2 linked regions of the Cryptosporangium aurantiacum genome follow. The protein of the gene in region 2 interacts with the protein of the main gene of each other region in a pairwise test. Links are inferred from orthologs where the notes say so. Each region holds a gene or a part of one and is shown on either strand. Other genes may lie near its edges.

Evidence for each region.
Region 1: the proteins of BUB75_RS23470 (region 2) and BUB75_RS04290 interact in binary tests that used the Bacillus subtilis proteins (3 or more experiments, as listed by UniProt). The link is inferred for Cryptosporangium aurantiacum from one-to-one orthologs.

The regions. Positions count from the first base shown.
Region 1 is NZ_FRCS01000001.1:985,121-993,052, reverse strand. The notes cover bases 2,564-6,188. They hold BUB75_RS04290 (efflux RND transporter permease subunit), read right to left. Parts: upstream 5,875-6,188; coding sequence 2,764-5,874; downstream 2,564-2,763. Other genes in these bases: BUB75_RS04285 (MDR family MFS transporter), read right to left, coding at 6,058-6,188; BUB75_RS04295 (TRAP transporter permease), read right to left, coding at 2,564-2,710. Also shown: BUB75_RS04300 (TAXI family TRAP transporter solute-binding subunit), read right to left, coding at 1-749; more of BUB75_RS04295, read right to left, coding at 746-2,563; more of BUB75_RS04285, read right to left, coding at 6,189-7,587; BUB75_RS04280 (TetR/AcrR family transcriptional regulator), read right to left, coding at 7,681-7,932. UniProt on the Bacillus subtilis protein: Required for self-resistance to surfactin, an antimicrobial lipopeptide surfactant produced by B.subtilis. Also required for swarming motility.
Region 2 is NZ_FRCS01000007.1:128,517-135,822, reverse strand. Bases 2,370-5,368 are described here. They hold BUB75_RS23470 (ABC transporter permease), read right to left. Parts: upstream 4,474-5,368; coding sequence 3,265-4,473; downstream 2,370-3,264. Other genes in these bases: BUB75_RS23465 (ABC transporter ATP-binding protein), read right to left, coding at 4,470-5,368; BUB75_RS23475 (ADP-ribosylglycohydrolase family protein), read right to left, coding at 2,370-3,268. In the rest of the region: accessory Sec system translocase SecA2, read left to right, coding at 1-1,116; BUB75_RS23485 (TIGR03668 family PPOX class F420-dependent oxidoreductase), read right to left, coding at 1,125-1,541; BUB75_RS23480 (alpha/beta fold hydrolase), read right to left, coding at 1,547-2,248; more of BUB75_RS23475, read right to left, coding at 2,267-2,369; more of BUB75_RS23465, read right to left, coding at 5,369-5,372; BUB75_RS23460 (hypothetical protein), read right to left, coding at 5,400-5,969; BUB75_RS23455 (response regulator), read right to left, coding at 6,073-6,726; BUB75_RS23450 (sensor histidine kinase), read right to left, coding at 6,736-7,306.

The sequences.
Region 1 (7,932 bases), on a different replicon or contig from region 2:
CTGATCGTCCGCATCGCCGGGAGCAGCGGCGTGATGTCGAGGAACGTCACCCGGTTCCGCGCGGTCGTGAACAGGTCGGTGACGCCGGGCGTCGGGAGCCCGCCGGACCAGACCATCGCGTCGATCGTCCCGCTCTTCATCGCGTCGACGGTCTTCGCGAGGTCGAGCCGCTGGGCCTGCACGTCCTTCGCCGGGTCCAGGCCGGCGGACTCCAGCAGCCGGTTGGCGATCACCTCGGTGCCGGACTTCGGGGAACCGGTCGACACCCGCTTGCCACGGAGATCCTCGACCCGGCTGATGCCGGTGCCGTTCCGCGCGATGACCTGGGTGTAGTTCGTGTGGATGCGGGCCAGCGCACGGATCGGCTGCGGCTCGCCGTCGAAGGCGCCCTTGCCCGCGACCGCGTCGGCGGCGCTGTCGGCGAGCGAGAACGCGACCTGGTAGTCACCGCGAACCAGCTGCTGGATGTTCTGCACCGATGCCCCGGTCTCCGCCGCGGTGGCCTTCACCCGGCCGTCGGTCGCGGTCGAGATCTGAGCCGCGTACGCGTTGCCGAGCGCGAAGTACACGCCGGTCGCGTTCCCGGTCGCGATGCTGATCCGGGTGTCCTTCTCGACTTCGCAGGTCACCGGGGCGTCCGCGTCGTCGGTCGTGGCGTCGTCCCGCCGACCCCCGCAGCCGGCCAGGCTCGTCGCTCCGACGCCCAGCGCGAGCACACCACCGAGTAGTCGAATCCACCGTCGCTTCATGCCACACCCTCCTCGGGTTTGCGGGTCACCACCGCCACGGCCGCCGCCGCTGCGAGCAACACGAGCCCGACCACGACCGGCACCGGTTCCAGATAGAGCAGCAACAGCGCGGCGAGCCCCGCGAGCACCCGGCCGACGCGTCCGACGGCGCCCACCCCGAGCACCCAGCCGCCGGTCGCCACCGCGAGCGCGGCGACGCCGAGCGCGGCCACCACGGCGGCGACCAGCACCGTTGCCCAGCCCCCGCGTCCGAGCAGCCCCTCGCCCGCGTCGGTCAGGACGAACGACAGCGGCACCAGGAACGCGGGCAGCGCGTACTTCAGCGCCTGCCACATCGTCGGGATCGCCGCCCCGCCGGTCACCGCGGTCGCGCCGACCGCCGCCAGCGCAGTCGGCGGCGTCACCTCGGAGAGCACCGAGTAGTAGAAGACGAACATCGCCGCCGCCGCGGCGGGGACGCCCAGTTCCAGCAGCGCCGGTCCGATCACGACCCAGCCGATGATGAACGACGCGGTCACCGGGACCGCCAGCCCGAGCAGCAGAAGCGCGACCGCCGCCAGCACCGCGGTGAGCGCGAGCGTCGCCACCGGATCGTCGACGATCGCCCGCGCGCCGTCCACGAGCAGCGACGCGGTCTGCGCCGCCAGGCCGGTCTTCGTCATCGTCGCGGTGATGATCCCGGCGGAGGCACAGACCACGGTCACCGTGAGCACGCCCAGCCCGCCTTCGGCGAGCGCGGCGAACAGCCGCCGGGGCGTCAGCCTGGCCGACCGGTCGAGGAACGAGAGCGCGAACGCGACCGCGGTCGCGATCAGCACGGCCTCGGTCACCGGCCGGCCCAAGAACAACAGCAGTAGGACGACGAGCAGCGACGAGAAGTGGTAGCCGAACCGGGCCAGCAGGCGCCACGGCGACCGGGCCTCGACCTCCACCGGGCGGACCCCGAACCGGCGGGCGTCGATCTCCACCGCGAGCAGGATGCCGAGGTAGTAGAGGATCGTCGGCACCGTGGCCCAGCCCAGCACCTGCAGATACGAGACGTCGAGGTACTCGGCGATGATGAACGCCGCCGCGCCGAGCGTCGGCGGGGAGAGGATCGCGCCCACACCGGCAGCGGCGAGCATGCCGCCGGCGTTCGTGGCCGGGTACCCGGCCCGGCGCAGGATCGGCCAGGTGACCGCGCCGACGCTCACCGCGGTGGCGGTCCCGCTCCCGGACACCGTGCCGAGCAGGAACCCGGCGGCCACAGCGGTTCGGCCGGCCGCACCACGCGACCGGCGAAACGCGGCCACCGAGAGGTCCACGAAGAACTGCCCGGCCCCCGAGTGGCTGAGCACCGCGCCGTAGAGCGTGAACAGCACGATGTAGGTCGCGGCGACGTCCAGCGGGGTGCCGTAGAAACCGCTGCCGGAGTTGTAGAGCGCGTCGATGATCTGATCGACGTCCAGACCGGCGTGCGCGATCGACCACGACTGCGGCAGGTATCCGCCGTAGTAGCAGTACGCGAGCGCGAGCAGGCAGACGACGGGCAACACCCAGCCGGTCGTCCGGCGGCAGGCCTCGAGCAGCAGCACGAGCAGGATGCCTCCGGCGACGACGTCGGCCGGGTCGAGCAGGCCCTGCCGGTCGAGGAACGCGTTGTAGCCGACGAGCACCGGATACGCGGCGACGATCAGCGCAACCGCTGCCAGCACCCAGTCCACCACGGACGGTCGGGTCGCGTCGGCACCGGGGCGCGCCCGGTAGCAGAGGAACACCAGCGGCAGCACGGCCGCGAGGAACAGGATCAGGTAGAACTGGCCGCCCTGCGCCAGTGGCCGGAGTGCCTGGTAGACCGCGAACACCACGATGAGGGCGGCCGCGATCGATACCGCCAGGCCGAGCCGCCCCGTCAGGCGCCGGGCCGGTTGCTCCTCGTCACGGACGACGAGATCCGGCGCCACGGTCCCGGGGGCGGCCATGCCGGGACCCTACCAACTACGGACATGTCCGTAGTTGGTAGGAACCCGTCTAGTTAGGAGATCGCCGGCTCCGGCTCCGGTGTGGCCGCGGCCTCCGCCTTGCGGCGGCGCTTCTCGGCCTTCCGGTCCTTGCGACCCTCGACCAGCGTGTAGAGCGCGGGCACGAGCACCAGCGTCAGCAGCGTCGAGCTGATCAGACCACCGATGACGACGACGGCCAGCGGCTGCGAGATGAACCCGCCCTCGCCGGTGAGCCCGAGCGCCATCGGGATCAGCGCGAAGATCGTCGCCGCCGCGGTCATCAGGATCGGACGCAGACGGTGCCGTCCGCCTTCGACCACGGCCTGCACGACCGGCATGCCGTCGCGCCGGTACTGGTTGACCAGGTCCATCAGGACGATCGCGTTCGTGACCACGATGCCGACGAGCATCAGCATGCCGATCAGCGCCGGTACGCCGAGCGCGGTGCCGCTGACCAGCAGCAGGAGCAGCGCGCCGGTCGCCGCGAACGGGATCGACACCAGCAGGATCAGCGGCTGGATCAGGCTGCGGAACGTCGCCACCATGACGATGAAGACGATCGCGATCGCGGCCAGCACCGCGAGCCCGAGCTGCTGGAATGCCTCGGCCTGGTCCTCCGACGCGCCGCCGAGCGAGAAGCTCGCCCCGGCGGGCAGGTCCAGCGCGTCCAGCTTCTTCTGCAGGTCCGCGGTGATCGTCCCGAGGTTGTCGCCACTGGGCGTCCCGCTGACCGTCGCGCTGCGGGCACCGTCGATCCGGGTGATCTCCACCGGGCCCGGCTCGGTCTTCACGTCCGCGACCTGGCTCAGCGGCACCACGCCGGTCGGGGTGGGGACCGTCAGCGCCTTCACCGCGTCCACCGTGGCCGGCGGCGTCGCGGCGAGCACCGTGATCGGCTGCTCGACGCCGTCGAGCACGATCTGACCGGCCGGAGCGCCGCGGAACGCCGCCGCGACGATCTGCCCGAGCGTGCCCTCGGTCAGCCCGTACTGCGCGGCGACCTCGTCCTTCAGCGACACCTCGACCCGCGGCGTGCTCTCCGCGAGGTCGCTGCTGACGTCGTCCAGCCCGTCGACGGAGTCCATCGCCTTCGTGACGGCGTCGGTCGCGGTGCGCAGCGTCGCCTCGTCCGGAGCCTGGACGATCACCTGCTGCTCGGTGCCGCTGACCCCGGATTGCGCGGCGCCGACCTCGATCTCCCCGGCGTCCGACAGCGCGTCCAGCTTCTTCTCGAGCGCCTCCTGGACCTCGGCGGTGTCCTCGTCCTCGTTCACCGTGAGCTGGTAGGTGGCGGAGTTGCTGTTGCCGCCGAGCCCGAACACGCCGCCGCCGATCGTCACCTGGTAGGACTCCAGGTCACCGTCCTCGCGGAACTCGGCGAGGACCGCCTCGACCTTCTTCGCCGCCGCGTCGGTGGTGGCCAGGCTGCTGCCCACCGGCATCGTCTGGGTCAGGCTGAGCGTGTTCTGCCCCGACTGGTCGAGGAAGTTCGTCTTCAGGAACGGCACCATGCCGAGCGTCGCGATCAGGATGACGATCGCGATCGCGATCGTCGTCCACCGACGCCGGACCGCGAACCCGATGACCGGGACGTAGACCCGCTGCAGGAAGCTCTTCCGCTCCTTCTCCTCGGCGATCCTGCGGATCTCCTCGGCGTCTTCAACGTTCTTCGGCTGCCGCAAGAACCAGTACGCCAGCACGGGGACGATCGTCAGCGCGACGACGAGCGAGGCCAGCAGCGCGACCGTCACGGTGATCGCGAACGGCCGGAACAGCTCGCCGACCAGCCCGCCGACCAGCGCGATCGGGGCGAACACCGCGACCGTGGTGAGCGTCGAGGCGGTGACCGCGCCGGCCACCTCGCGGACGCCGTTGAAGATCGCGGTGATCTTCTCCTCGCCGTACCCGAGATGCCGCTTGATGTTCTCCAGGACGACGATCGAGTCGTCGACCACCCGGCCGATCGCGATCGTCAGCGCGCCGAGCGTCAAGACGTTGAGCGAGAGGCCGTCGGCCCACATCACGATCAGCGCGATCAGCACCGACAGCGGGATCGACACGGCGGTGACCAGCGTCGACCGCACCGAGAGCAGGAACACCAGGATGACGATCACGGCCATCACCAGGCCGAGACCACCCTCGGTGGCCAGGCTGCTGATCGACTTCTCGATGAACGGTGCCTGGTCGAAGACGATCGTCAGCTCGGCGCCCTCGCCGAGCTCCTCGGTCCACTCGTCGAGCTTGTCGCTGATCGCGTGCGAGATGTCGACGGCGTTGCCGTCCGGCGTCATCGTCACGCTGATACCGAGGCTGTCCTTGCCGTTGGTTCGGGTCACCGACGTGGCAGGCGTCTGCACCGACTCCACGCCGGCGACGTCACCGAGCTTGACCGGCGTCGTGTCGCCCGAGCTCGGCGTCAGGTACAGGTTCTTCAGGTCGTCGAGCGACGTGTACCCGCCGCCGACCTGCACGGTCAGGGCCTGGGTGCCGTCGGCGACCTGGCCGGCCGGAACGGCCGTCCCACCGCTGCTGATCGCGGTGCTGATCGACTGCGGGCTCAGGCCGGCGGCGCTGAGCTTCGCCAGGTCGGGGCGGATGACGACGGTCTTGTCCGGCGCGCCGGTGAGCGTGGCCTCGCGGACCCCCTCGATGCTGTTCAGCTCCGGCAGGACGGTCTTCTGCAGCTTCTGCGCCAGCGCGGCGGTGTCCCCGCCGGACGCCGAGAGCGCGACCGCGGGGAGGAAGTCGTCGGTGCCGCCGGACAGGATCGACGGGTCGACGTCCGCGGGTAGCTGAGCCCGGTCGAGCGCCTGCTGGAGCTTGTTGACGGTCGCCCCGAGGTCGGTGCCGTATTCCAGCTCCACCTGAACGGTCGCGAAGCCCTCCAGCGAGCTCGACGTGGTCCCGGTAACGCCGGCGACGCCGCGGACGGCCTCCTCGATCGGCTCGGTGACCTGGCTCTCCACGACGTCCGGCGAGGCGCCGGAGTACTGCGCGGTGATGAACGCCGCGGGGATCTCCAGGGATGGCAGTAGCTGCTGCTTCAGCGACGGGATCGCGATCAGCCCGAACGCGGTGACCGCGATCGTGATCAACGCGATCAGCGCCCGGTTGGCGAGGCTGAACCTGGCCAGGAAGGACATGTCGGTGCTCTCCGATCGGCACACGAGGGTGATGGATCCCGGACACGCCGGGGCCTTGCTCCGGGTATCGGATCCCGCCGCGTCCGGCAATGGACGCCGATGGGATCCGACCGGTAGTCAGCCACAACCCGCGGATGCGGGCGCAGCGTTCCTCAGCCGAGCCACAGACTGTGGGTCAGCGGGTCAGTGCCCCGCACCCACGCCGGCTTGCTCCCGCGCGAGGCGCTCGTCGCCGCTGAGCGTGGCCAGCGACTTCTCCTTAACGAACACTACGGCGAACAGCGCCAACGCCGCGATCGGCGCGCCGACGAGGAAGATGTCGGCGGTGGCCTCGCCGTAGACGTCCTGGATCACCTTCAGCACCGCGGGCGGCAGCGTGGAGAGGTCGGGAACCTCGGCGGCCCCGTCGCCGCCGGACGCCGCCGGGCCGAGCTTCTCCGCGCTCAGCGTGCTCACCCGGTTGGCGAGCACCGCGCCGAGGGCGCTGACGCCGATCGCGCCGCCGAGGCTGCGGAAGAACGTCAACACGGACGTGGTGGCACCCAGGTCACGGGCCGGAACGTCGTTCTGTGCGGCCAGGACGAGGTTCTGCATGAGCAGGCCGACGCCGACGCCGAGCACGAACATGTACAGCGACAGGATCAGGACGCTGGTGTCCGCGCTGATCGTGCCCAGCAGCGCCATCCCGATCACCATCACGACGCCACCGGCGACCAGGTAGATCTTCCACTTCCCGTACTTGGTGATCAGGGCACCGGCGACGGTCGACGACCCGAGCAGTCCGAAGATCAGCGGCAGGCTCATCAGGCCGGCGACGGTCGGCGACTTGCCCAGCGAGATCTGGAAGTACTGGGAGAGGAACACGGTGCCGCCGAACATCGCGACACCGACCAGCGCGCTCGCGAGCGTCGTCAGCGAGACCGTACGGTTGCGGAAGATCCCCAGCGGGATGATCGGCTCGGCCGCCCGGGACTCGACCAGCACGAACAGCGCCAGCAGGACGACCGCGAGCCCGACCAGGCCCGCCGTCCACGCGGACGCCCAGTCGAACTTGTCCCCGGCCAGCGTCGACCAGATCAGCAGCGTCGAGACACCGGCGGTGATCAGGAACGCCCCGAGGTAGTCGATCTTCACGGCCTTCTTCACGACCGGCAGGTCCAGCGTCCGCTGCAGCAGCAGGATCGCGACCAGCGTGAACGGGACGCCGATCAGGAAGCACCAGCGCCAGCCGAGCCAGGACGTGTCGACGAGCACGCCACCGATCAGCGGGCCGGCAATCGTCCCGACACCGAACACCGCACCGAAGATGCCGGAGTACCGGCCGAGCTCCCGCGGCGGGATCATCGCGGCCATCACGATCAGCGCGAGCGCGGTGACACCACCGGCGCCGATGCCCTGGATCACGCGGCTGAAGATCAGCAGCTCGACGTTGGGCGTCAGCCCCGCGACCAGCGAGCCGATCACGAACATCACCAGCGAGAGCTGCATGAGCAGCTTCTTGCTGTAGAGGTCGGCGAGCTTTCCCCAGAGCGGCACGGTCGCGGTCATCGCGAGCAACTCGGTGGTGACGATCCAGGTGTAGACCGACTGGCTGCCGTTCAGGTCGGCGATGATCCTCGGCAGCGCGTTGGAGACGATCGTCGACGCCAGGATCGAGACGAACAGGCCCATCATCAGGCCGGACAGCGCCTGGAGGATCTCCCGCCGGGACATGCGTTCGGACTGATCAGGCGTGGGTGCGGGCGTGGCTAAATCGGGTGCGGTCACGCGTGTGTTCTCTCTCGTCCAGGTTGGGGTGGGGCGGGGTCAGCGCCCCGCGAAGCCGGCGGCGAGGGCCTCGAACGCCTCGTCGACGAGTTCGGTGAGAAGACGGTCGCCGCTCCCGGTGGCCCAGCGCATCATCGCGACGCGGAGCGCTCCCCCGGCGGTGACGGCGATCAGTAGCGGCGTTCCGTCGCTACCGGGTTCGACGCCGAGCCGCGCGGCGATCGCCTCGGCCAGCGCCAGCTCCGCCGCGGCGCCGACCTCGACCAGCCGGGCCAGCATCGAGGGGTTCTG
Region 2 (7,306 bases):
GTCGACGAGGACGACCGGCTGTACGCCGACGCCGAGTACCGCGACGAGGCGCTGCTGGAGTTCCTCACCGAGGTGCACGGCACCGGTCAGCCGCTGCTGATCGGCACCCGCGACGTCGCCACGTCGGAGGCGTGGAGCACCCGGCTGGACGCCGCCGGCATCGACCACGTCGTGCTCAACGCCCGCAACGACGACGAGGAGGCGGAGATCATCGCCGAGGCGGGCCGCCGCGGCGCGGTGACGCTGTCGACGCAGATGGCCGGGCGTGGCGTCGACATCCGGCTCGGGGGAACCGCGGCCGACACCCAGCCGGAGCTGGCCGACGAGGTGCGGGAGCTCGGCGGGCTCTGCGTCGTCGGCATCGGCCGATACGACTCCGCGCGCCTCGACCGGCAGCTCCGCGGTCGCTCCGGACGCCAGGGCGACCCCGGCCGGTCGGTGTTCTTCACCAGCCTCGAGGACGAGGTCGTCCTCGAACACGCCCCGGATCGGCCGGCGCTGCGGAAGCTGAACGCCGACGGCCGGATCCTCGACCGTGCGTTGCTGCGGCACGTCGAGCACGCCCAGCGGGTCGCCGCCGGGAAGCTGGACCAGATCCACCGCAAGACCGTCCGGTACAACGAGATCGTCGAGAACCAGCGGGCGGCCACGCTCGCGTGGCGCGCGGAGATCCTCGCCGCCGAGGATCACTACGACCTCGCGGAGTGGCTGACGCCGGACGCCCGCACCCGCTTGGACAAGCAGGAGGCCGAGGACGGGATCGACGCCGCCCGTGCGGCCGCGGTCGCCACACTGCTGTTCCACCTCGACGAGGCCTGGGCCGAGCACCTGGCCTCGCTCGCCTCCGCGCGGGAGGGCATCCACCTGCGGATCCTCGCGCGGGAGACGCCGGTGGACGAGTTCAACGCGGTCGCCGTCGACGCGTTCCGCGCGCTGCGGCGGCACATCCGGGACGCCGCCGGCGAGACGCTGACGACCGCGGAGCTCACCCCGGACGGCATCGACCTCGCCGACGCGGGGCTCCGGCGGCCGACGTCGACGTGGACGTACCTGGTCGCCGACACCCCGTTCCAGAACGCGGAGGACGGCTTCTTCTCCGCGCTGGTCCGCCGCTGACCGGTCCGCTACCGGTACGCCCAGCCGATCCAGCGGGTCACCCGCAGCGCGATCACCGGGCCGGCCGGCCGTTGCGATCGGTACTGCGGGTACTTCGCGGCCAGCCGGTCGATCGGCTCGCGGGTTTCGTCCGGCCCGGTGAGGATCCGGGCGACGCCGTCCGCGCGGACCCACCACAGCTGCGTCCAGTCGTCGTCGTACCGGTCGGCCAGCACACACGCCCGCGGGTTCGCGGCGAGGTTGTCCAGCCGTTTGAGGCGCTGGTGGCGCTTGGGTTTGGCGTCGACGGCGATCACGACGGTGTCGGCGTGCAGCGCGAACGTCGCCGGGACGAGATGGGGCACCCCGGCGGCGTCCGCCGTAGCGAGGTGCACCACCCGCGCGTCGGTCAGCCGGCGACGGGCCTCGGTCTCGGAGAGCTGCACGACCGTCAGTGTGGCGCGGCCAGCGCCGCCTGCCGTACCGGATCCGACCACGCGTGCGGATCGTCCCAGAAGAACGAGTGCGCACCGGGTACCTCGACGTACCGCCCGCCCGGGGTCAGTGCCGCGAGCCGGCGGCACCAGTCCGGCGTGCCGAGCCGGTCTTCGCTGCCCCGGAGGACGAGCGCGGGTGTCTCGAGCCGGGCGAGCGGCTCCTCGATGCGGTACCGCAGGTGCGTCCGGATCAAGTGGACGATCCGGCGCGGTCCGGCCTCCCGCCACTCGGGCCACTGCCAGGAGATCAGCCCGGGCTTTTCCTGCCTGCCGTCGCTCAGCCAGCGCGCCCCGAGCCGGAGCACGCTGCGCGCGGCCGGGTCGACGATCGGGCTGACCAGGAGCACGAGCACGACGTCGGTGCGCCCGACCGCGGCGGCCGCGGCGATCTGCGTCCCGCTGGAATGCCCGCCGAGGACGACGGGGCCGAGCTGCCTGGCGTCCAGCCACTCGGCGACCGACCGGGCGTAGCCCGGCACCGAGAGCAGGCGATCGGGCAGTTCCAGCAGGTGGGCGCGGGTCCAGCCGGCAAAGCCGGCCAGGCCGGGCAGCAGGTAGTCGGCCACCGCGAGACCCTGCACCATCACGATCTGCGGGACGCCGGGCCGCGCGGTGCCGACCGATCGGCACCGCAGCCCCTCATGGATGTCCGACATGCGAGGTTCATACCCCGATTAGCGCAGCGCCAGTAGTTGATCGGCGAGCGTGGTCAGCTCCAGGGAGGGGTTGGCTGCGCGCAGCCGCTCGCGTGCGGTGTGCGGCACGCCGCCGGCGCCGGTGTGTGCGCCGACGACCGCGCCGGTCATCGCCGCCACCGTGTCGCAGTCGCCGCCGAGGCTCGCGGCGTGGCGGCAGGCGTCCCAGAGGTCGTCGGGGAACAGCGCGGCGACGGCCAGCGCGGCAGGCACCGCCTCCTGGGTCGCCAGGCCGGTGCCGACCAGGCGATAGATCAGGTCCAGCGCTTCGGCCGGGGGCCGCCCGCCGACCAGCTCCAACGCCCAGGTGATGCGGGCCGCGACGTCGGCGCCGGGCACGTAGGAGCCGCGGGCGGCGCCGAGGCGGGCGGCGTCGACGGCGAGCCGGAGCGAGTTGTCCAGCGGACTCCCGTCGATGCCCGCGCTGACCGCGGCCGCGACCGCCGCGGCACCGGCGATCGCGACGCCGGTGGAGTGGGTGACGCCGCTCGCCTGCGCGACGGCGTCGACCAGGCGGGGCAGCGGATCGACCGGAACGCCGACGCCGATCGGCGCGATGCGCATCGCGGCACCGTTGGTGTCGCCCCACCGCCCGGTCTCCTCCGGCGGGACGCCCTCGCCGAGCAGCGTCAGTGCCCGGCGGGTCGACGGGCCGAGCAGGTCCGCGGACCCGATCGCTTCCTGGTGTTCCGCCCACCGCAGGAGGCGGTCGGCGAACGCGACCGGATCGACCCGACCGTTCCCGGCGACGAACAGTTCGCCGAGGAGAACCGCCTGGTCGGTGTCGTCGGTGACCCGGCCGGCGGGCAGGCCGCGGCTGATCTGGTTGTCGTCCGGGCCCGGGTGGAGGTTGTCCAGCACGTCGCCGTAGCGGTCGCGGACGACGTCGCGGGGCAGGTTCTGGGTCGGCATCCCGAGCGCGTCACCGAGTGCCAGCCCGACCAGCGCACCGACCGCGCGATCCCGCGGCGCGCGGCTCATGCCCGGTTCGAGGACTTCGGCCGGTCCGGGCCGCGGAGGGCGGCGCGGAGCGAGAGCCGCGAGCCGGTGTGCAGCACGCCGCGCTGGTACACCGCGCCCGCGAGCCGCACGGTGACCGCGAGCGCGACCAGCGTCAGGACGACCGCGAGCATGATCTGCCAGGCCGGGGCCACGCCCAGCGCCCCTCGGGCGGGCATCAGGATCGTCGTGAACGGCGGGATCAGCGACAGCACCTCGACGAGCTCGCTGCGCGGATCCCGGATCAGCAGGTTCAACCCGACGACGAACACGATCGCCAGCAGCATGATCAGCGGCGAGATGACGCTCTGCATGTCCTCGAACCGCGACACCAGCGCACCGGCGGCCGCGAACAGCGACGCGAACAGGAAGAACCCGAGCAGGTACCAGCCGAGCAGCGAGACGAACGTCCCGACGCCGGCGGCCGGCAACGTGAGCTGCCCCGCGAGCGTCGCCCCGATCAACCCGACGCCGCCGAGGATCACGAGTTGGACCAGCCCTACCAGCCCGATGCCCAGGATCTTGCCCATCAGCAGCTGCCACGGGCGGACCGTGGCCAGCAGCAACTCCACGACGCGGCTGGTCTTCTCCTCGACGACGCCCTGCGCCACGCCGCTGCCGTAGGTGATCAGCGCGATGTAGAGCAGCGTCATCGCGACCGCGGCGAGCACGAGCCGCTCGCCCTCCAGCGGGTCGCGTTCGGACAGCGCGTCGACCCGGACCCCGGCCCCGGCGACCGCCTGCTGCACCGCCGCCGGATCGGCACCGGCCCGTTCCAGCGCGCGTTCGAGCGCCTGCTGCTGCAGGACCGCGGTGAGGATGCCGCGGACGCTGTCGTCCAGTTCCTCGTCCACCACCGCGACCGGGGCGGGCGCCGAGCCGATGAGCAACACGTCCAGGTCGCCGTCCCGCACCTCGCGGCGGGCGTCGTCCACGTTGCCGACGATCCGGACCTCGATGTCCTCGTCGAGGCTCTCGGCGACGGCCTCGATGGCCGGGCGCAGCTGGCTGATCGGGCCGGAGAGCCCGATCACCGGCCCGGACGAACTGGCGAGCCACGCGCTGAGCACGAGGTACCCGGTGATCGCCGCCAGCAGTCCGAGTGTCCCGATGACGAACGACTTCGCCCTCAGGCGCGTCCGCAGCTCCCGCGACGCGACCAGCCAGACGATCGACGAGGTGTTCATCGAGTGGTCTCCCCGTCGGTGACGACCGTGCGGTACAGCTCGGTGAGCGTCGGGCGATACGGACGGAACTCCGCGACCGGCCCGGCGGCCAGCGCCGAGCGCAGCACGTCCTGGTCGTCGACGTCGTCGTCCAGCTCGAGCACGTGCCGGGTTCCGTCGGTACGAACGATCCGGACGCCGGGCAGCGCGGGTTCCCACGGGGCGCCGACGTCGACCGTGAGCTGGCGCTCGGTGCTGCGCAGTGCGTCCACCGAGTCGCAGGCGACCAGCCGGCCGGACCGGATGATCCCGACCCGGTCGCAGAGTCGCTGCACGAGGTCGAGCTGATGGCTGGAGAACAGCACCGGGACGCCCTCCGCGGCCCGCTCGGCGAGCACCCCGCTCATCACGTCGACCGCCACCGGGTCGAGACCGGAGAACGGTTCGTCGAGCACCAGCAGCTCGGGCCCGTGCAGCAGCGCCGCGGCGAGCTGGACGCGCTGCTGGTTGCCGAGGCTCAGCGCGCCGATCTCGCTCTTGCGACGCTCGGCGAGCCCGAGCCGCTCGGTCCACTCCGCGGTCGCCGCGCGGGCGTCGGCCCGGCTCATCCCGTGCAGACGCCCCAGGTACTCCAGCTGGTCGGCCACCGTCATCTTCGGGTAGAGGCCGCGCTCCTCCGGCATGTACCCGATGCGGCGGGCCGCCTCCAGCGTGATCGGCGCGCCCTTCCAGCGCACCTCACCGCCGTCCGCGGACAGCACGCCGAGCGCGATGCGCATCGCGGTCGTCTTCCCGGCGCCGTTGCTGCCGACGAACCCGAACAGCTCCCCCGGCCGGACGTCGAACGACAGGTCGTCGAGGGCGACGAGATCGCCGTACCGCTTGGTGGTGCCGTCGAACTCCAGCGTGCTGTCGGCCATCGAACCCTTCCCCGTTCGGCTGCCCTCTCAGACTGCCTTACCCGCGCCAACGGGTTCGACGCGGGGCGTGCTCGGCCTGGAGGCCGTGAACAGGGCGCCGAGCAGGAGCAACGCCCCGAGCGGCAGGAGGTCGAGCTCGATCGTCAGCACGACGAAACCGCCCAGCGCGAGCAGCGGGCTCCACCACGCGGTCCGGCCCGCGACCGCGAGCAGCGCCAGCAGGACGACGAGGCCGAGCGGGAACAGCATCCCGACAAAATCGAGCGCGGGGTCGGCGGGGGTCTCGTAGTCCCGGTAGCGCAGGTTCATCTCCGCCCGGTCGGCCGCGCCGAACCCGACGATCAGGTCGACGATCACCACCTTGGCGAACGCGAGCAGACCGAGCCCCACCGCGACGGTGGTGAGCAGCGCGGGCAGCGAGCCGATCCGGCGGCGCAGGTCGAGCGTGACCGCTCCGAACCCGACCAGCGCCGCGAGGAACAGCAGGTGGCCGATCGTCCAGGCGGGGCCGGGGCCGTGGCTGCCGTCGAGGCCGTCGACGAGCCGCACGAGCCCGTAACCGAGGAGCAGGAGTGGGGCGGCGAGGTAGCGATTCATGCGTTCCACCCTCGGCGGGGGCCCTGCCCGGTGCATCGCCGTCCCGAGCGATGTTCCGCGCTCCGCCGCCCGAGGGATCCGGCCCTTCTTGATATGTGGACGATCAGCTGCCGGGGACGATCAGGCCCGTCTCGTAGGCCGCGATCACGGCTTGAATCCGGTCGCGGAGCCCGAGCTTGGCCAGCACGTTGCTCACGTGCGTCTTCACGGTGTGCTCGCTGACCACCAGCGCGGCCGCGATCTCCGCGTTCGACAACCCCCGGCCGAGCAGCGCGAGCGTCTCCTGCTCGCGCGGCGTCAGCGCGCTCAACCGCCCGGGTGCCACCTGGCCGCGCGCCCTGGCCCGGGTCAGCTCGGCGATCAGCCTCCGGGTCACGGTCGGGGCGAGCAGCGCCTCACCGCCGGCGACCACCCGCACCGCGTGCACGAGGTCGTCCCGGCGCAGGTCCTTGAGCAGGAACCCGCTCGCCCCGGCGGCCAGCGCGTCGTAGACGTAGTCGTCCTGGTCGAACGTGGTCAGCATGATGACCTTGGCGCTGGTCCCGGCGCAGATCCGGCGTGCGGCACCCAGCCCGTCCAGCTTCGGCATCCGCACGTCGAGCAGGACGACGTCCGGGTCGTGCGCGGACGCGGCGGCCACCGCGGCCAGACCGTCACCGGCCTCGGCGACCACGGTGAAGTCCGGCTGCGCCTCCAGGATCATCGTGAAACCGCTGCGCACCAACTCTTGGTCGTCGGCCACGACGATACTAATCATTTCGGTCACTCAGCATCGCGGCAGCCACGCCGTCACCAGGAACCCTCCCTCGACCGGACCGGCCGAAGCGGTACCACCGCACGCCGTGGCACGCTCCCGGATCCCCACCAAACCCTGCCCACCCGTCCCCGGTGGCCCGCCCCGGCCGTCGTCACGGACCGCCACCCGCAGCCCGTCCGGCTGCCAGCCGAGCGTCACGGTCACCGTCGTCGCGGCGGCGTGCTTCACCGTGTTCGTCAGTCCCTCCTGGACGATGCGGTACGCCGCGAGCTCGGCGTCCACCGGGAGCGGCACCGGCTCGCCGACGGTGTCGACCGAGACGCGCAGCCCGGTACCCCGGACCCGCTCGGCCAGGTCGGGGATCGCGGCGACCGTCGGCTGCGGTGCGAGCGCCGGAGCGTCCCCCGCGGTACGAAGGACGCCGAGCGAGCGCCGGAGCTGCGCCATCGCATCGCGTCCGGAACTGGCTATCGCGTCGAAGACGCGCTCGGCGCGGTCCGGGTCCGAGCGCACCACCAGCGGGCCTGCCTCGGCCTGCACGACGATCACGCTGACCGCGTGGGCCAGCACGTCGTGCAGG